Regions from separate parts of the Paenibacillus sp. J22P15 genome, predicted to be linked through region 1. Evidence: riboswitches for the same ligand, from Rfam matches in the RefSeq annotation. Region 1 holds a riboswitch; the other holds the start of a gene.
What was found. Region 1 has a riboswitch for S-adenosylmethionine ahead of metA (homoserine O-acetyltransferase MetA). Riboswitches for the same ligand answer to the same signal wherever they lie in the genome.

Region 1 (7,470 bases):
TTGTTCGCGATGCATTCATCTTGAGCGTCACGGATACGCAGCATGTGCAAAGCTCGCTCTTCTACTGTCTCACCAAGACCGTACACCATCGTTGCAGTCGTATTCATACCATGACGGTGTGCTGATTTCATCACATCCATCCAGTCCGTCCAAGAGCCCTTCATACGGCTAATCTTACGACGTGTGCGGTCATCTAAAATTTCAGCGCCGCCGCCTGGCAAGGAATCAAGTCCCGCATCACGCAGCTGCCTAATCACTTCATCTAAAGAAAGCCCATCCGATACAACCTTCATCTTCTGAATTTCGGCTGGAGAGAATGAATGCATTGTAATGTCCGGATAATGCTGTTTAATTTTGCGAAGCAGATCCAAGTAATAAGTAAACTTCAAATTTGGATTCGTTCCGCCCTGCATCAATATTTCAGTACCGCCAACGTCTATCGTTTCTTGAATTTTGTTCAAAATCGTTTCATCAGGAAGTACGTAACCTTCCTTCGACCCTGGAGCACGATAAAACGCACAAAAGCGGCAATAAACATCACACACGTTCGTGTAGTTTACATTTCGTCCTACAACAAATGTCGTTATTGGTTCGGGATGATGCTTTAGCATAATCTGATTAGCTACATGCCCCATCTTCTCGATTTGATCTGAGACTAACAATTCCATGCCTTCTTCGAGCGTAATTCGCTCACCACGCAACGCTTTATCCAAAATATGGTCCAACGTTCCCATTCCGCAAGACCTCCTTATTTCCGTTCATTTTTTAAAGAAACTATCACTTTATCCTAACATATATCTCTACTCCAAGTCACCCGCCGCAGGATCTCCTCTCGCCCTGAAATAAGAAAAAACACGGAATGTTCACTAGAACATCCGTGTTTCCCTTTAAATTCATTCCCATTTAGGAGCGCAGAGCTCTATCCAAATCTCCAAGCAGATCCTCGATATCCTCAAGCCCTACCGAGTAACGAACCAATCCGTCTGTAATATCGCGTGCATGACGGACTTCTCTAGGCATTGAAGCATGAGACATCATCGCTGGATAAGAAAGTATGCTCTCTACTGCCCCCAAGCTTACAGCTACGAGAGGAATTTGAACTTTGCTCAGCAATGATTTTGCACGTTCGCCGCTCCCAACGTCGAAGGATACGACAGCTCCATATCCAAGAGACTGCTTCTCATGGATTTCCCGGCCTGGATGGTTCTCAAGACCAGGATAATAAACAGCTTTTACTTCCTCATGCTCCGACAGCCATTCCGCCAGTCTGCGAGCGCTTTGTTCGCTATATTCCATCCGAGCTTTCAACGTCTTCATGCCGCGCATCAACAGCCACGATTCTTGGGCGCTAAGAACCGTTCCCATGCCGTTTTGAAGCTGCTTCAGACGTTTACCGAGGCCTTCATCCGCGGTAACCGCAAGACCCGCCAGCACGTCGCTGTGACCGCCAAGAAACTTTGTCGCACTGTGCAGTACGATATCAACGCCATGTTCAATCGGACGCTGATGATAAGGAGTCATAAACGTATTATCAAGCAGGGTAAGCAATCCGTGTTCTTTCGCCCAAGCAGTGGTCTCAGCAATATTCGTAATTTTGAGAGTCGGGTTTGACGGCGTCTCCATGAATACCGCTTTCGTATTTGGCTTAAGCGCTGCTTTGACCGCTTCAAAATCGGTCATATCAACAAAGGTAGACTCTATGCCGAGTCGATCCAAAATCGTCGTCAGTAAACGATACGTTCCGCCGTAAACATCCTCCGTTACGATAACGTGCTCCCCAGCAGAAAGCAGCAGGAATGTCGTTGAAATAGCGGCCATCCCTGAAGCGAACGCGAAGCCGCGCGCCCCGCCCTCAAGCAGTGCGATATAATCCTCGAGCGCTTGGCGGGTAGGATTGCCTGAACGACTGTAATCATATTGAGGCGGGTTGAAAATATCATGATGATGGAACGTTGAAGCTTGATAAATAGGTACGCTTGATGCTCCTGTATGTTCATCAATCTCTGCGCCGAAATGAATCAGCTTCGTTGCAAAACGCCGATCTTGAGGTTTAATTTTGTTGTTATCATTACTCATCGGTTATTGGACCTCCTCGACTTCACGTTTGGCAGCTGCGAGCGCCTGTGCCAAATCACTAATTAAATCATCCGAATGCTCGATGCCTACTGAGAAACGAAGCAAACGGTCATCAACACCGATAGCTTGACGAATTTCAAGAGGGATATCCGCATGTGTCTGAACCGCAGGATAAGTCATCAACGATTCAACTCCGCCTAAACTCTCAGCGAATGCAATAAGCTTAATGTGGCGAAGAATCGGCTCCACATAACGAGCGTCCTTTAGACGGAAGGAGAAAATACCCGTATTTCCGGAAGCCTGCCTGTTCTGAACATCATGTCCTGGATGATGCGGCAATGCCGGATAATAGACATCCTCCACCGCTGGATGTTCAAGCAGATAGTTAGCAATCGCAGTGGCATTATACTGATGACGCTCCATACGAAGCGCCAGCGTCTTCATTCCTCTCATAAGAAGCCATGAATCCTGCGGTCCAAGGACTGCCCCAATGGAGTTATGCAGAAATGCCATCTCAGCTGAGAGCTCCTTGCCTTTCGTTACGATCAGACCTGCAAGCACGTCATTATGACCGCCTAAATATTTGGTTGCGCTATGAATGATAATATCTGCTCCGAGCTCAATCGGACGTTGGAAAAATGGTGTAAGCAGCGTATTATCTACAATGGTAAGCAAGCCTTTAGATTTCGCCCACGCCGTTACTTTCTCAATATCCGTAATCATCATGAGCGGATTTGTTGGTGTTTCGATAAGCACCGCTTTCGTGTTTGGCGTCCACAAAGCCGCCATCGCATCCAAATCGTTCGTATCCACATAGGAAGCTGATACGCCGAATCTCGACATAATCCGCTCTAACAGGCGATACGTGCCGCCATATAAGTCAAGAGATACAATTAAATGATCACCTTGACTGAATAATGCAAATACCGTTTGCAAAGCAGCCATACCGGAGCTGCATGCAAATGCTGCATCGCCAGCTTCCAATTGTGCAGCAGCTTCTTCTAGTACAGCCCTTGTTGGACTTTTCGTACGTGCATAATCGAAGCCCGTGCTCTCTCCAAGCTTAGGGTGACGAAATGCCGTTGCTTGGTAAACTGGGAAGCTTACTGCACCCGTTACAGGTTCTTTTATAGATCCAATCTGAGCTAAATGGCTTTCTATCTTCATCTTAATGTAGCACTCCCTAATATAGTTTTAAATGCCTCCACCCAAATCATAAGGTGTTTGCTGATAAACATAATAGTTAAGCCAGTTTGAGAACAATAGGTTCGCATGAGCACGCCAGGTTGATAATGGCAGGTTGGCCGGATTATCGCCTGGGAAATAATTTTTCGGAATATCTATTTCCATCCCTTTGGATTGATCACGATCATACTCATACTTAAGTGAGGTTGGATCGTATTCGGAATGTCCTGTAACAAAAATTTGTTTACCATCTTTCGATGCAACGATGTATACGCCTGAATCTGAAGATTCAGATAAAATATCCAACATTTCCACCGTATCTATATCCTCGCGGCGCACCTCGGTATGACGAGACTGCGGCACAAAAAACATTTCATCAAAGCCTCGGAGCAAATTAACATTTCTTTTCTCAATCGTATGCGGGAATACGCCGAACATTTTGTTGTCTAAATTATATTTCGGCACGTTAAAGTGATGGTAAAGTCCAGCTTGTGCCGCCCAACATATATGGAAGGTCGATGTTACGCGCCTTGTGCTCCAATCCATAATTTCCTTAAGCTCTTCCCAATAGTTTACGTCCTCGAAAGGCATATGCTCTACAGGTGCGCCAGTGATGATAAGACCGTCATAATACTCATCCGCGATCTCGTCAAATGTTTTATAAAAGGATTCTAAATGATCAGCCGACGTGTTTTTGGATGTATGTGTTTTTGGATGCAGCAATACGACCTCGACTTGTAATGGCGTGTTGCCAATAAGTCTAAGCAGCTGTGTTTCTGTCGTTTCCTTGGTGGGCATTAAGTTCAGAATCGCGATTCTGAGCGGCCTGATATCTTGATGATAGGCGATACTCTCATCCATAACGAAAATGTTCTCGTTGGTTAACACTTCTTTTGCCGGTAAGTTGTCAGGTACTTTAATTGGCATTGGTTTCACTCCTCTTGAGGAAGATTGACCGCATGAGCATGAAAAAGACCCTTTCTGCTGTGAGAAAAGGTCGTATGCTCTATACATAAGCCATCCGCCTCTCTCATCTCCCAGAAACATTAAAGTTTCCGCAAGAATTAGCACCGTGCGTTTACACGCCGGTTGCCGGGCTTCATCGGGCTAGTCCCTCCGCCTGCTCTTGATAAGAAAGTAGTCTATTCAATTTTCCGCGGTATCATTACACTTTCACTTTAAATCATTCTGTCAATTGCGTCAAGAACCAACGGTGCATATTCTAAACTTATATATGAGAAAAGTGTTGTTTTTATGCTTGAATGTAAAGCTGTCGCGGGAGTATACTAGACAAGAATTATTTCGTTTATTTGACTAACAAAGGAGTGGACATGGACATGGAGGGCGACAGACCGAAGCCTGAGAACTATCGAATACGGTTACTGCCGGCCCAGTCCCATTCAGCCGGCAGTTTCCTCTAGCGAAAGAAAGGAGTGACTCCGGATGAAAATCCGTCTTGTTAGCAATGGCGTTTTTACAGTTATTGAAGATATTAATGAAACACTTACGCCTTCGAAAGAAGGTTTTTACTGGATCGACGCAGATGTGGAGGACCTCGCTGTTTTGCAGCCGCTTTTCAACATGCATGATCTCGCTGTAGAAGATTGTCTCAGTGAAGAGGAGCAGCGTCCAAAAATTGAAATATACGAAAGTCATTACTTTATTGTTATTAACAGCATTCGATTCGATGATGAGGAAATATTTCTTAGGGCGCTCAACATCTTTCTCGGTCGTCACTTTATTATTACCGTCACCAAACAAAAGATTAATGAGCTCCGTTCTTTAAAGCCCGTTCTCTGGGAACAAGAGGTTAGCCGGCCTGACTATTTCTTATACCACCTCGTCGACATCGTTGTCGACAACTATTTCCTCGTTGGTGATCGGATCGATACACGAATCGAGACACTGGAAGAAGATATATTGATGCACACGAAGAAATCGCATTTGAATGAAATCATCGGGCTGCGCGGTGAAATATTGTGGCTGAGGAAGGTACTTGGTCCTCAACGCGACGTCATTGCTACGCTTAACAAGAAAGACTTAAAGCTCATTGACGATCAACTGCAAAAGTATTTTAGCGATATTTATGAGAATGCGTTAAAAATTGCGGAATCCTTCGACACATATCGCGATCTCATGGGTAACTTACGTGAGGCCTACCAGTCCAGTGTATCGAACCGTGCCAATGAAATCATGCGTGTATTTACTGCAATTACAACGATATTCATGCCACTCACCTTCATAACCGGCATATACGGAATGAACTTTGACTTTATACCGGGTCTCCACCTCAAATTAGGCTCATATATATTACTTGGTATTATGCTGCTGCTTGGCATAAGTATGTTTTACATTTTCCGTAAGAAGGAATGGCTCTAGAGACGACCTGCTCCAGATAAGATTAAAGGGCTGCACTCGCAGGGGAAAATTCCCGCCTTGCGCGTGCAGCCTTTTTTTTGCTGTTGCGGTAACTATCATTTATAATAGTAGAATCAATATTTGAGAGTACTTACCTTTGAGAGGGGGATTGACGTGAATATTAGTCAGCTTGAAACACTCCTTACGATATCCAAGACGATGAGTTTCCGGAAAGCCGGCGAACTGCTGAATCTCACCCAGCCGGCTGTATCGGCACAAATAAAAAGTCTTGAGGATGAATTCAAGACGATCCTCATTAATCGTAACCAGCCAGTCACTCTAACCGATCATGGACAAGTTTTTTTGGAGCATGCAGAGCAAGTCCTTACGATTGTGGATGAATTAAAGCATAAGCTTTCCGATATGAACCTAACACCGCAAGGACATATTTTACTAGGAACAACAGCATCAATTGCAATTCAAATTTTGCCGCGCGTCCTTTCATATTTCCAGAACCAATTTCCTTTAATCAAAACAACGATACATTCCATGCCCTCTTCCCAAGTTATGGCCAGTGTCGAGAACGGTTCAGTCGATATAGGGATTACATATCTCACTGAAAAAAATCCGAACGTCTCCTCCTCCGTCCTTTATTACGATACATTTGAACTTGTCGTTCCTCCTTCCCATCCGATGAGTAAATTGACGCATACGACGGTTGACACGCTCAAGGACATTCCTATGATTATGCTTGCTCCCGACACGCTGGGGCGGAAATTCGTCGATAAAATTTTCCGTAAATACAATATTCAGCCGAACATCATCATGGAGGTTTCCAGCAGCGAAGAAGTGAAGCGTATGGTTGAAATTAATTTAGGCGCCGCAGTCGTATCGAAACTTTCGATTGCCAACGAGCTTCGTTTGGGCACACTAAAGATGATTAAAGTCAACGAGCTTGAAATGAGTCACCCTGTCGGCGTTGTATATAAATCCGGTCGTTACATCAATACGGCATTGCAGCAGTTTTTAAGTGATCTAAAGGGCATGCCGGAGCATCAATTCATTAGCAGTGAATAACGGATCAGAAGCGTCCATCAGAAAATCAACTAGGAGAGATGACAATGAAATTCGACTTACATACTCATCATGTTAGATGCGGTCATGCCGATGGTACTATCGAAGATTATATTGTTGCAGGAATGAAAGCTGGTCTTCAAATTATCGGCATCTCTGATCATTCCCCCTACTTCTATCATAAGGAGGATCAGCCTTCACCAGCCATCGCCATGGCTAGAAGCGATTTCACTAATTATGTTAATGAAGTGCTTCGCTTAAAGGAGAAGTATGCAGGCAAAATCGAAGTACTGTTGGGTATAGAATCGGACTTTTTTCCTAATTATTTGGATAGCTACAAAAAAGCATATGAAGGTGTTCCTTTCGACTATTTAATCGGCTCCGTGCATCAGGTTGGCGAAGTCAGTATTTTCAACCGTAATCGTTGGAAAGGATTAAATGAACAGCAGCATGTCGAAGTAAAGCGCAGCTATTACGATCTTATCAAGCAATCTGCACGCAGCGGAATGTTCGATATTTTGGGACATATTGATGCAATGAAAGGGTATTATCCCGCATTCTCTGACATTCCGGCGAATAAGGACGTTGATGATACGTTGCAGACGATTGCCGAGTGTGGTGTTTCCATTGAAATCAATACGTCTGGCAGCACGAAATATGTGGGAGGATGGTATCCATCGGATGCGATTCTGGAACGAGCACTTCATTACGGAGTCAATGTAACCTTCGGATCGGATGCGCATGTGCCGAGCAGAGTTGGCGACGAATGGGAGCTTG
Region 2 (7,470 bases), on a different contig from region 1:
TAATGAAGAGGGTGAAGCAGGATTAGAGATTACCTTAATGGGTCCTTCGTTTCTTATAGAGCAAGATACCTTATTGGCCATTACCGGCGGAGATTTATCGCCCAGCATCGACGAAGAGTCGATCCCGATGTGGAGACCTGTTTATATCAAGGGAGGAAGCGTGCTTCGGTTTGGAACGTGCAAATCGGGATGCCGGTCTTATATAGCGGTCGCGGGTGGATTTAACATTCCTGAGGTGATGGGCAGCAAGAGCACTTACTTGAGAGCTGGATTAGGAGGCTTTCATGGAAGAGCTTTAAAAGAGGCGGATGTGCTTGAGCTTAACACGCCTTCGGAACAAGCAGTTCACACGATGAGAGGGTTGGAAGCGAAATCCAGAGAGAGGCCGTTTGTACCAACCTCTTGGTATATAGAAAGAGGTTGTATCCCGCAGGATACAGGGCGCACGATGGTCCGTGTGATGCGCGGCAGTCAGTTTGAGCTATTTGATGAAGACAGTATAACTACTTTTTTTAATGAACCGTTTCAGGTTACACCCCAATCGGACCGTATGGGTTATCGATTGTCAGGTCTAGCGTTGAAGTTAAAGAAACCGGTAGAAATGATTTCTGAAGCGGTTTCCCTTGGAACCGTACAAATTCCTCCCGATGGAAACCCGATTTTATTGTTAGCCGACCGGCAGACGGTAGGTGGGTATCCGAAAATTGCTCAGGTCGCTGCGGTAGATATTTCGGTTATCGCCCAAATGAAGCCGGGGAATAAATTAACCTTTCAAGAGATTACTGTAGAAGAAGCGGAAAGGCTTTATATGGTTAGAGAAATGCATATTCAAAGTCTGAAGCTAAGAATGAAGTTAAAGGGGATTATTCGTCATGATAAAAATAAATGAGATCCGAGAAATGATTAAAATGGTTGAGGAGTCTGCCATACAGAGATTCGAGTATGAGACGAGCCGGATCGTTATCGTGAAAAATGATTTGCATGCAGTAAAATCAACAATCATCGAAGATAAGACTGAAGAGGAAGTACGTCCTGTAAAACCAGCCGTTAGCTCGTATTCGGTTGAAGTCCAACAAGATATCGAATTGCAAAAAATTACTTCTCCCACGGTAGGGACGTTTTATTCTGCTCCGCAGCCGGGGGAGGATCCATTTGTAAAAATCGGCCAAAACGTCGTTTCTTCAACGGTGGTTTGTGTACTTGAAGCGATGAAACTGTTTAATGAGATTCATGCCGGGGTCGACGGGAAGATTGTAGAAATCTTGGTTAAGGAAGGCGACTTTGTTGGATTTGGCCAACCTCTGTTTTTAGTTAAAAAGGGGGATTAAGTGATGTTTAACAAAGTGTTGATTGCCAATAGAGGGGAAATCGCCGTACGGGTGATCAGAGCTTGCCGGGAAATGGGCATCGCTACGGTTGCCGTATATTCTGAAGCAGATCGGCAAGCGCTGCACGTGCAGCTCGCGGACGAGGCGTACTGCATTGGACCGACTGCTTCAAAAGAAAGTTATTTGAATATGATAAATATTCTTACTGTGGCAACGTTTACCCAATCGGACGCAATTCATCCGGGGTATGGGTTTCTTTCGGAAAACGCTGATTTCGCTGGAATCTGCGAAGCGTCCGGGTTCACCTTTATAGGGCCAGATGCCGACGCGATTAAAAAAATGGGTGCCAAAGCCGTTGCCAGAGATACGATGAAACAGGCCGGCGTTCCTACGGTGCCCGGTACCGAAGGCATTATTGAAGATCTGGAGTCTGCCGTCAAGGTCGCTTGCGAGATTGGGTATCCCGTTATTGTGAAGGCAACGGCCGGCGGAGGCGGCAAAGGAATGAGGGTAGCTCACAGCGAGGAAGAACTGGTAACATCCATTCGTCAGGCTCAGCAGGAAGCGGAAACGGCTTTCGGTAATTCAGGGGTGTATATAGAAAAGTATTTGGAAGAGCCGAGACATGTGGAAATCCAAATTATGGCAGATAAATATGGGGAAGTCGTATACCTTGGGGAACGGGACTGCTCGATTCAACGTCGTCATCAGAAACTGCTGGAAGAGGCGCCGTCGCCTGCCCTTGATCAAGCTTTGCGGGAGCAAATGGGGCGGATAGCCGTTTTAGCCGCCAAAGCCGTCAATTATCATGGCGCTGGAACTGTAGAATTTCTTCTGGATCGACACGGTGGGTTTTATTTTATGGAGATGAATACCCGAATTCAAGTAGAGCATCCGGTAACAGAGCTCGTCACGGGAGTAGATTTAATTAAAGAGCAAGTTGCTGTGGCGGCAGGCGTTCCGCTCTCTTTTTGCCAAGAAGATATCGACATTAAGGGTTGGGCGATTGAATGTCGGATTAATGCAGAAAATCCTTACAACAATTTCATGCCGTCACCTGGGAAAGTGGAACAGTATCATTCGCCGGGTGGATTCGGAGTGCGAATTGATAGTGCGGTTTATTCTGGCTATGAGATTTCTCCTTATTATGATTCTATGGTGGCGAAAGTGATAGTTTGGGGAAGAGACCGCAAGGAAGCGATACAGAGAATGAAGCGGACACTCGACGAATTTACTATAAAAGGGATTGTGACAACGATTCCATTTCACCAGAGATTGTTGGAGCATGAGATGTTTGTAAAAGGGGATTATAACACGAAATTTCTGGAAATATACAATGTCATGGATATGGAAACCAGATAGTTCGTACGAATGGTCTCGAACGATCTTCGTGTCTTGGCGAATTTGTGGATTTGTCAAGCCGCGGTTCGCTTCCACCAACCCAGTCCGAATGAGGGCTGGGTTTTTCTGTGTCCTAAAATTGCAGACGGATTGTGGACATCAAAAAATAAATGTCGTATCAGTCTAAAAAACGATTGTTTTATAGACTTTGTGAACATCAGCTTAAAATATCCCAGTCTCCGGGAAGAAAAGTGATCGACCATAGTTAGCTCGCTACTTGGAACTGCACCCCATTTGTTAGACACCATCTAATGTCCAATGACACAAAAGTGCCAACATAACTTATCGATAAAAAGCTGATAAACCGATTCTTCTATGCATTACTCGATCTCTTCAAATTTAAGCGACTAAAATAGTAAAGGTTATTGAACTACGGGACACGTTAGCTTGATTGAACAAACCATCTTTGTAATTCAGCCCCAAAGTAGACACTCGGAATCTTCGGGCCGTCGGTCTGCTTTGGGGAAGCCGTGTTGAAGCTCTTTGTTCCGCTTACGGGTAGGATTGTTAATCTCTAAAAAAAAGAGATATACGCTTGCGTATGGTTAAATATGTATGCCCGATCCCAGAAGTAGAAGTATCTTTGATCCTTGTTGTTTATTAATGCTAATTCATTTTTTTCAATTATATCCATTATTGCGGACTCAATTAATTCAAATCTCACGGGTCCCCATGCCTCTTGCTTTAATTGAGCATAATTCATGCTTTCCGTCAAGGTCAGACCTTTAATTCGCTGGAAAGGAGCAGCCCACATAGTCAAATCGGGCCTCAGGCTGTTACAAGGGATCTCAAATTCCCTTAAGCCAACTGCTCCTGTATTTGTGGAGATAGCAATTAGCCCGCAGATATCATCTGTTCCATGTCCAAGTTGCAGCTTTTCTGTATGTTTACTGTCAAATCGAAAACATTCTATTCGGGTAATCTTACACTGCTGCGAACTTTCAAAAGAAAGACCAATCGCTGATTTTTTCAAATTTAGCAAAGCAATACGAAGGGGATGAATATCTTGGTGATACTCGGTAGTTTCATTGTTAGGAATCGTGATCGGCATCATTATCACACCTTTACACATGTTTAGTTAGTTCATGAAAACAAAAATGACCTTCTCTGGAATCAGAGAAAGGTCATAAGAATTCAAAGTCATATCCTCTCTCTTATCTCCCAGATTCGCTTAGTACAGCTTTTCTGCAAGAATTAGCACCGTGCATTCCTTTGGTAACAAAGGTTTGTCGGTTGCCGGGTTTCATCGGGCTAGTCCCTCCACCTACTCTTGATAAGAAAATTCAACATATTCAATTATGTTTATAATACTATATAGCATTCTGATGTCAAGGTACTTCGTCGTAAAAGAGGTCAGAGAGGAACCACGTTTGAACCCCCCATCTTCGATTTTTGCATTTCTTTACGAGTTAAGAGATAATACGTAATCCTCAACATAGCATGGGCTACATTTACTGCAGCTCGTTTTTTGACTTTTCGTGCTGCTGTTCGTCTGTACATTGCCCTGAGAAAATTCTTGGATGCCGCAACGGAGTGAGCTGCTTCTACCAAGGCAGATTTAAGATACTTGTTCCCGTTCGTGGTTCTAGCAGATTTCTTTTTGCTATCTTTTTATTAGGTTTTACAAAACTTGGATTACTGCAACACTGAAACCTAGACGGAAATATGATATTAGAGTGGTAGAGCGTGTGTGGAAACTGCTCCACTTTATTGTTCAACGATAGGGCTGGGAGATTTCCCAGGAAATCAAAAGCTCTATTGGTGTTTCCGAAAGATATTGTTATTGCTCACATAGTTTGATTGAGCTATTATAATGTACATGTTAAAAAGGCGAAGGGGGAATCCAAATGATCCTGAATCAAAAGACGAGAAAAGCTAAACGGCACCGGATCCTTGTGCGTCTACTAGTACCGAACATTCTGCTGATCTTTTTGCCGCTGCTGATCGGATGGGTCATTTACAACAAGACGTTGGTCGTCATGGAGAAAGAGTTGACGACGAACAATATGAACATACTGGAACAAGGCAAGAATACATTGGATTTACGGTTCAAAGAAGTAGAATCGATCGTTCGGCAACTTGCAAATGACACCAGGATAATAAAATTCCAAGACGTTTCCCAACCTTTCACGGGTTCTAATCCAGTCCGTATTCTCGAAGCCCACAAAGGGTTATTCCCTTACAACTTGACCAACAATTTTATTGATCAATATTATATTGCATTCAAAAACAGCGAACTAGTCCTGACGCTGGGCTCCACTTATACGTATAAAGAATTTTATTCTTCCTATCTGAAATACAAGTCATTGAATTTTCAAAATTGGAAGCGTTATCTCAATGGCGAATTCGGGGTGAAAGCGATCATTCCTGCGCAAGACGTCAAAATGGGAAACCAGACTAAATCGCTGCTAACTTATATACAGCCATTTGGCTATCCAGGCAATCCGCAAGGATCGATTATCGTTACGATTAACAATCGAGAGGTACAAAAGCTTCTTGGAGGACTTGATCTTTCGGAAGGCGGCTGGGCATATATTGTCGATCAACAAGGAAATATTATCAGTTCGATCGCTTCCGGCACTGATATTACGCCGATAGATAAAAGCCGGTTGCAAGGGCTTAAGGGCAATAAGAAGGAGCGCATTCATTCGGTTGACATGATGATTACCTATACGACTTCGAATTATAGCGGATGGACTTTTTTAGTTGCTCAGCCGACTCACGTTGTTCTGAGCAAATTGCATTATATCCGAAATAATACGTTTATATTGACGTCTGTCTTTCTTGCAATCGGATTGCTAGTTGCATTCGCGATAGCTTACCGTAACAGCCGTCCGCTTCGCCACATTGTAGAAACTCTTCATATGCGAACGGAAGGAGGGGACGATTCGGGAGCGGATGTATACCGGGTCATCCGCGAGTCCGTATCCCGGCTGTTGGACAGCAACGACGAGCTGCGGGACCAAATCAAACGTCAGGAGCCTCTCCTGCAGGCGGCCTTCTTCGAAGGTCTGCTGAAAGGTGATTATTTATCTTCCCATGAGATCCATACTCGGATGTGTCATGTTGGTATTGTCATGGACGGCACGCATGTTGTCGCAGGGATCGTTCATTTTTCAGGCAATGAAACTGTTGTAGACAGGACAGCACTGGACGAGCTTGATGTCATACGCATCATGGTGAAGGACGTTGTTGTAGCGCTGCTGCCGGAAGCCTACTTGATTGATGTGGCGGGCGATAAGATTGCGTTTATTTACTCATTTGAATCATCGGGAGCAGACGAGAAAAATGGTGAGATCAAGCAACGTCTTGAAAGGGTGGTTGACGAGGTTCGGTCAAGACTGCATATTCCGATAAGCATAGCGATTGGCGGTATGTACGACGGCCTCTCGAATGTGTCCCGTTCCTATGAGGAGGCTAGGCGGGTTCTAGAATACCTAAGCTGGGAGAAAAGAAGCGGTTTTATGAGCTTTGGGGATATGCCCAAAGAAAGCGACAGCTATTATTATCCACCTGATCTTGAAGTTCGATTGATGAACATGACCAAAGCCGGAGAATGGGTAGAAGTGCAGGAGCTGCTAGAGGAGATGCATACCATTAATTTCAAACAAAATCATTTGTCGCTGGATATGCTGGTTTTGTTGATGAATGAAATGTGGGGAACCTTGGTGAAGCTGCTGCACCAGATTTCGAAGGAGGGAGAGTTCGAAATCGAACCGGTCAGCAGTACTGGAGGCCACGAGAAGCTAGATTATAGCTACGGTAAACTAAAGGACAAATACAAAATGCTCTGTGAATACGTAATGGAGCACAAAAAAAGCCAAAACGTTCAACTCCTTGAACGGGTCATCGATCTGCTTCAAAATCAATTCATGCATTCCAACATGGGTCTGGATGTTGCCGCGGAAAGCGTTAACATTTCTAAAGGGTACCTGTCCCAATTTTTCAAAGAACAAACCGGCGTCAATTTTTCAGAGTATCTGGAAAACTTGCGAATGAAGAAAGCGAAGGAGCTTCTTGGAAACACGGATTTAGCCGTTCAAGAAATTGCAGTGCGTGTCGGTTACAATTCATCCGGATCCTTCGGACGAGCGTTCAAGCGAATCAACGGAGTAAGCACATCGGCTTATCGAAGCGCTCAACACTAATCATTGCGGTAAATATGAATGATTGCACACGAATATGAAATAATGAGCATCGGCTTTCTGCATAGATGCTTATCGATCTGAACGTTTTCTTATTTCCCTCCCCCGGAACTCGCTCTATGATGAAAGTATCGGTTTCTCGAAACAGTACAATGGGAGATTGCCATTCATCAAGAGGAAGCAGACAAGAGAAGGGGGAGCTGGGCCAGGACGAAGTCGATTGGGATATGATAAACGATATCACGGAAACGCTGCAAAGGCAGCAACTTTCGCAGTTGTTGAAATATTCGTTGATTGTCCTTTCGACTCTGCCGCTGATGGTTATCTACCCGTTTGTACAGAAGCATTTTGTCAAAGGGATGATGATCGGTTCACTGAATGGTTAGAAATTCTACAGTATTCCCAAGAAGGAGACTGTTACATGAGGAAATTATGGATAGTCAGCTTGATCTTGATTTTTGGATTTGGAGCAGTATCCGTATTAAGCGGTTGCAGCAGCGAAAAAGAAGCCGTTGATACGAATGACAAGGGAAATAATGCGGAGACGACCATTGCGGTGAATCCAGCCGGTCAATTTCCGATTACGAAAGAGAAAA

Region 2: linked by a shared signal. The riboswitch ahead of AC0YN6_RS29280 (hypothetical protein) and the one ahead of metA (homoserine O-acetyltransferase MetA) in region 1 are both predicted to bind S-adenosylmethionine.

Annotation. Positions count from the first base shown of each region.
Region 1 covers NZ_JBWDNT010000014.1:97,542-105,011, forward strand. The annotation lists gene mqnC (cyclic dehypoxanthinyl futalosine synthase) at 1-734, opposite strand, end outside; gene AC0YN6_RS22550 (trans-sulfuration enzyme family protein) at 904-2,076, opposite strand; gene AC0YN6_RS22555 (aminotransferase class I/II-fold pyridoxal phosphate-dependent enzyme) at 2,080-3,243, opposite strand; gene metA (homoserine O-acetyltransferase MetA) at 3,271-4,188, opposite strand; SAM riboswitch class I at 4,289-4,397, opposite strand; gene corA (magnesium/cobalt transporter CorA) at 4,705-5,640, shown strand; gene AC0YN6_RS22570 (LysR family transcriptional regulator) at 5,794-6,696, shown strand; gene AC0YN6_RS22575 (histidinol-phosphatase) at 6,741-7,470, shown strand, end outside.
Region 2 covers NZ_JBWDNT010000031.1:39,409-46,878, forward strand. The annotation lists gene AC0YN6_RS29265 (5-oxoprolinase subunit C family protein) at 1-889, shown strand, start outside; gene accB (acetyl-CoA carboxylase biotin carboxyl carrier protein) at 873-1,328, shown strand; gene accC (acetyl-CoA carboxylase biotin carboxylase subunit) at 1,332-2,690, shown strand; gene AC0YN6_RS29280 (hypothetical protein) at 3,244-3,783, opposite strand; SAM riboswitch class I at 3,881-4,009, opposite strand; gene AC0YN6_RS29285 (helix-turn-helix domain-containing protein) at 4,577-6,877, shown strand; gene AC0YN6_RS29290 (hypothetical protein) at 6,994-7,260, shown strand; gene AC0YN6_RS29295 (ABC transporter substrate-binding protein) at 7,296-7,470, shown strand, end outside.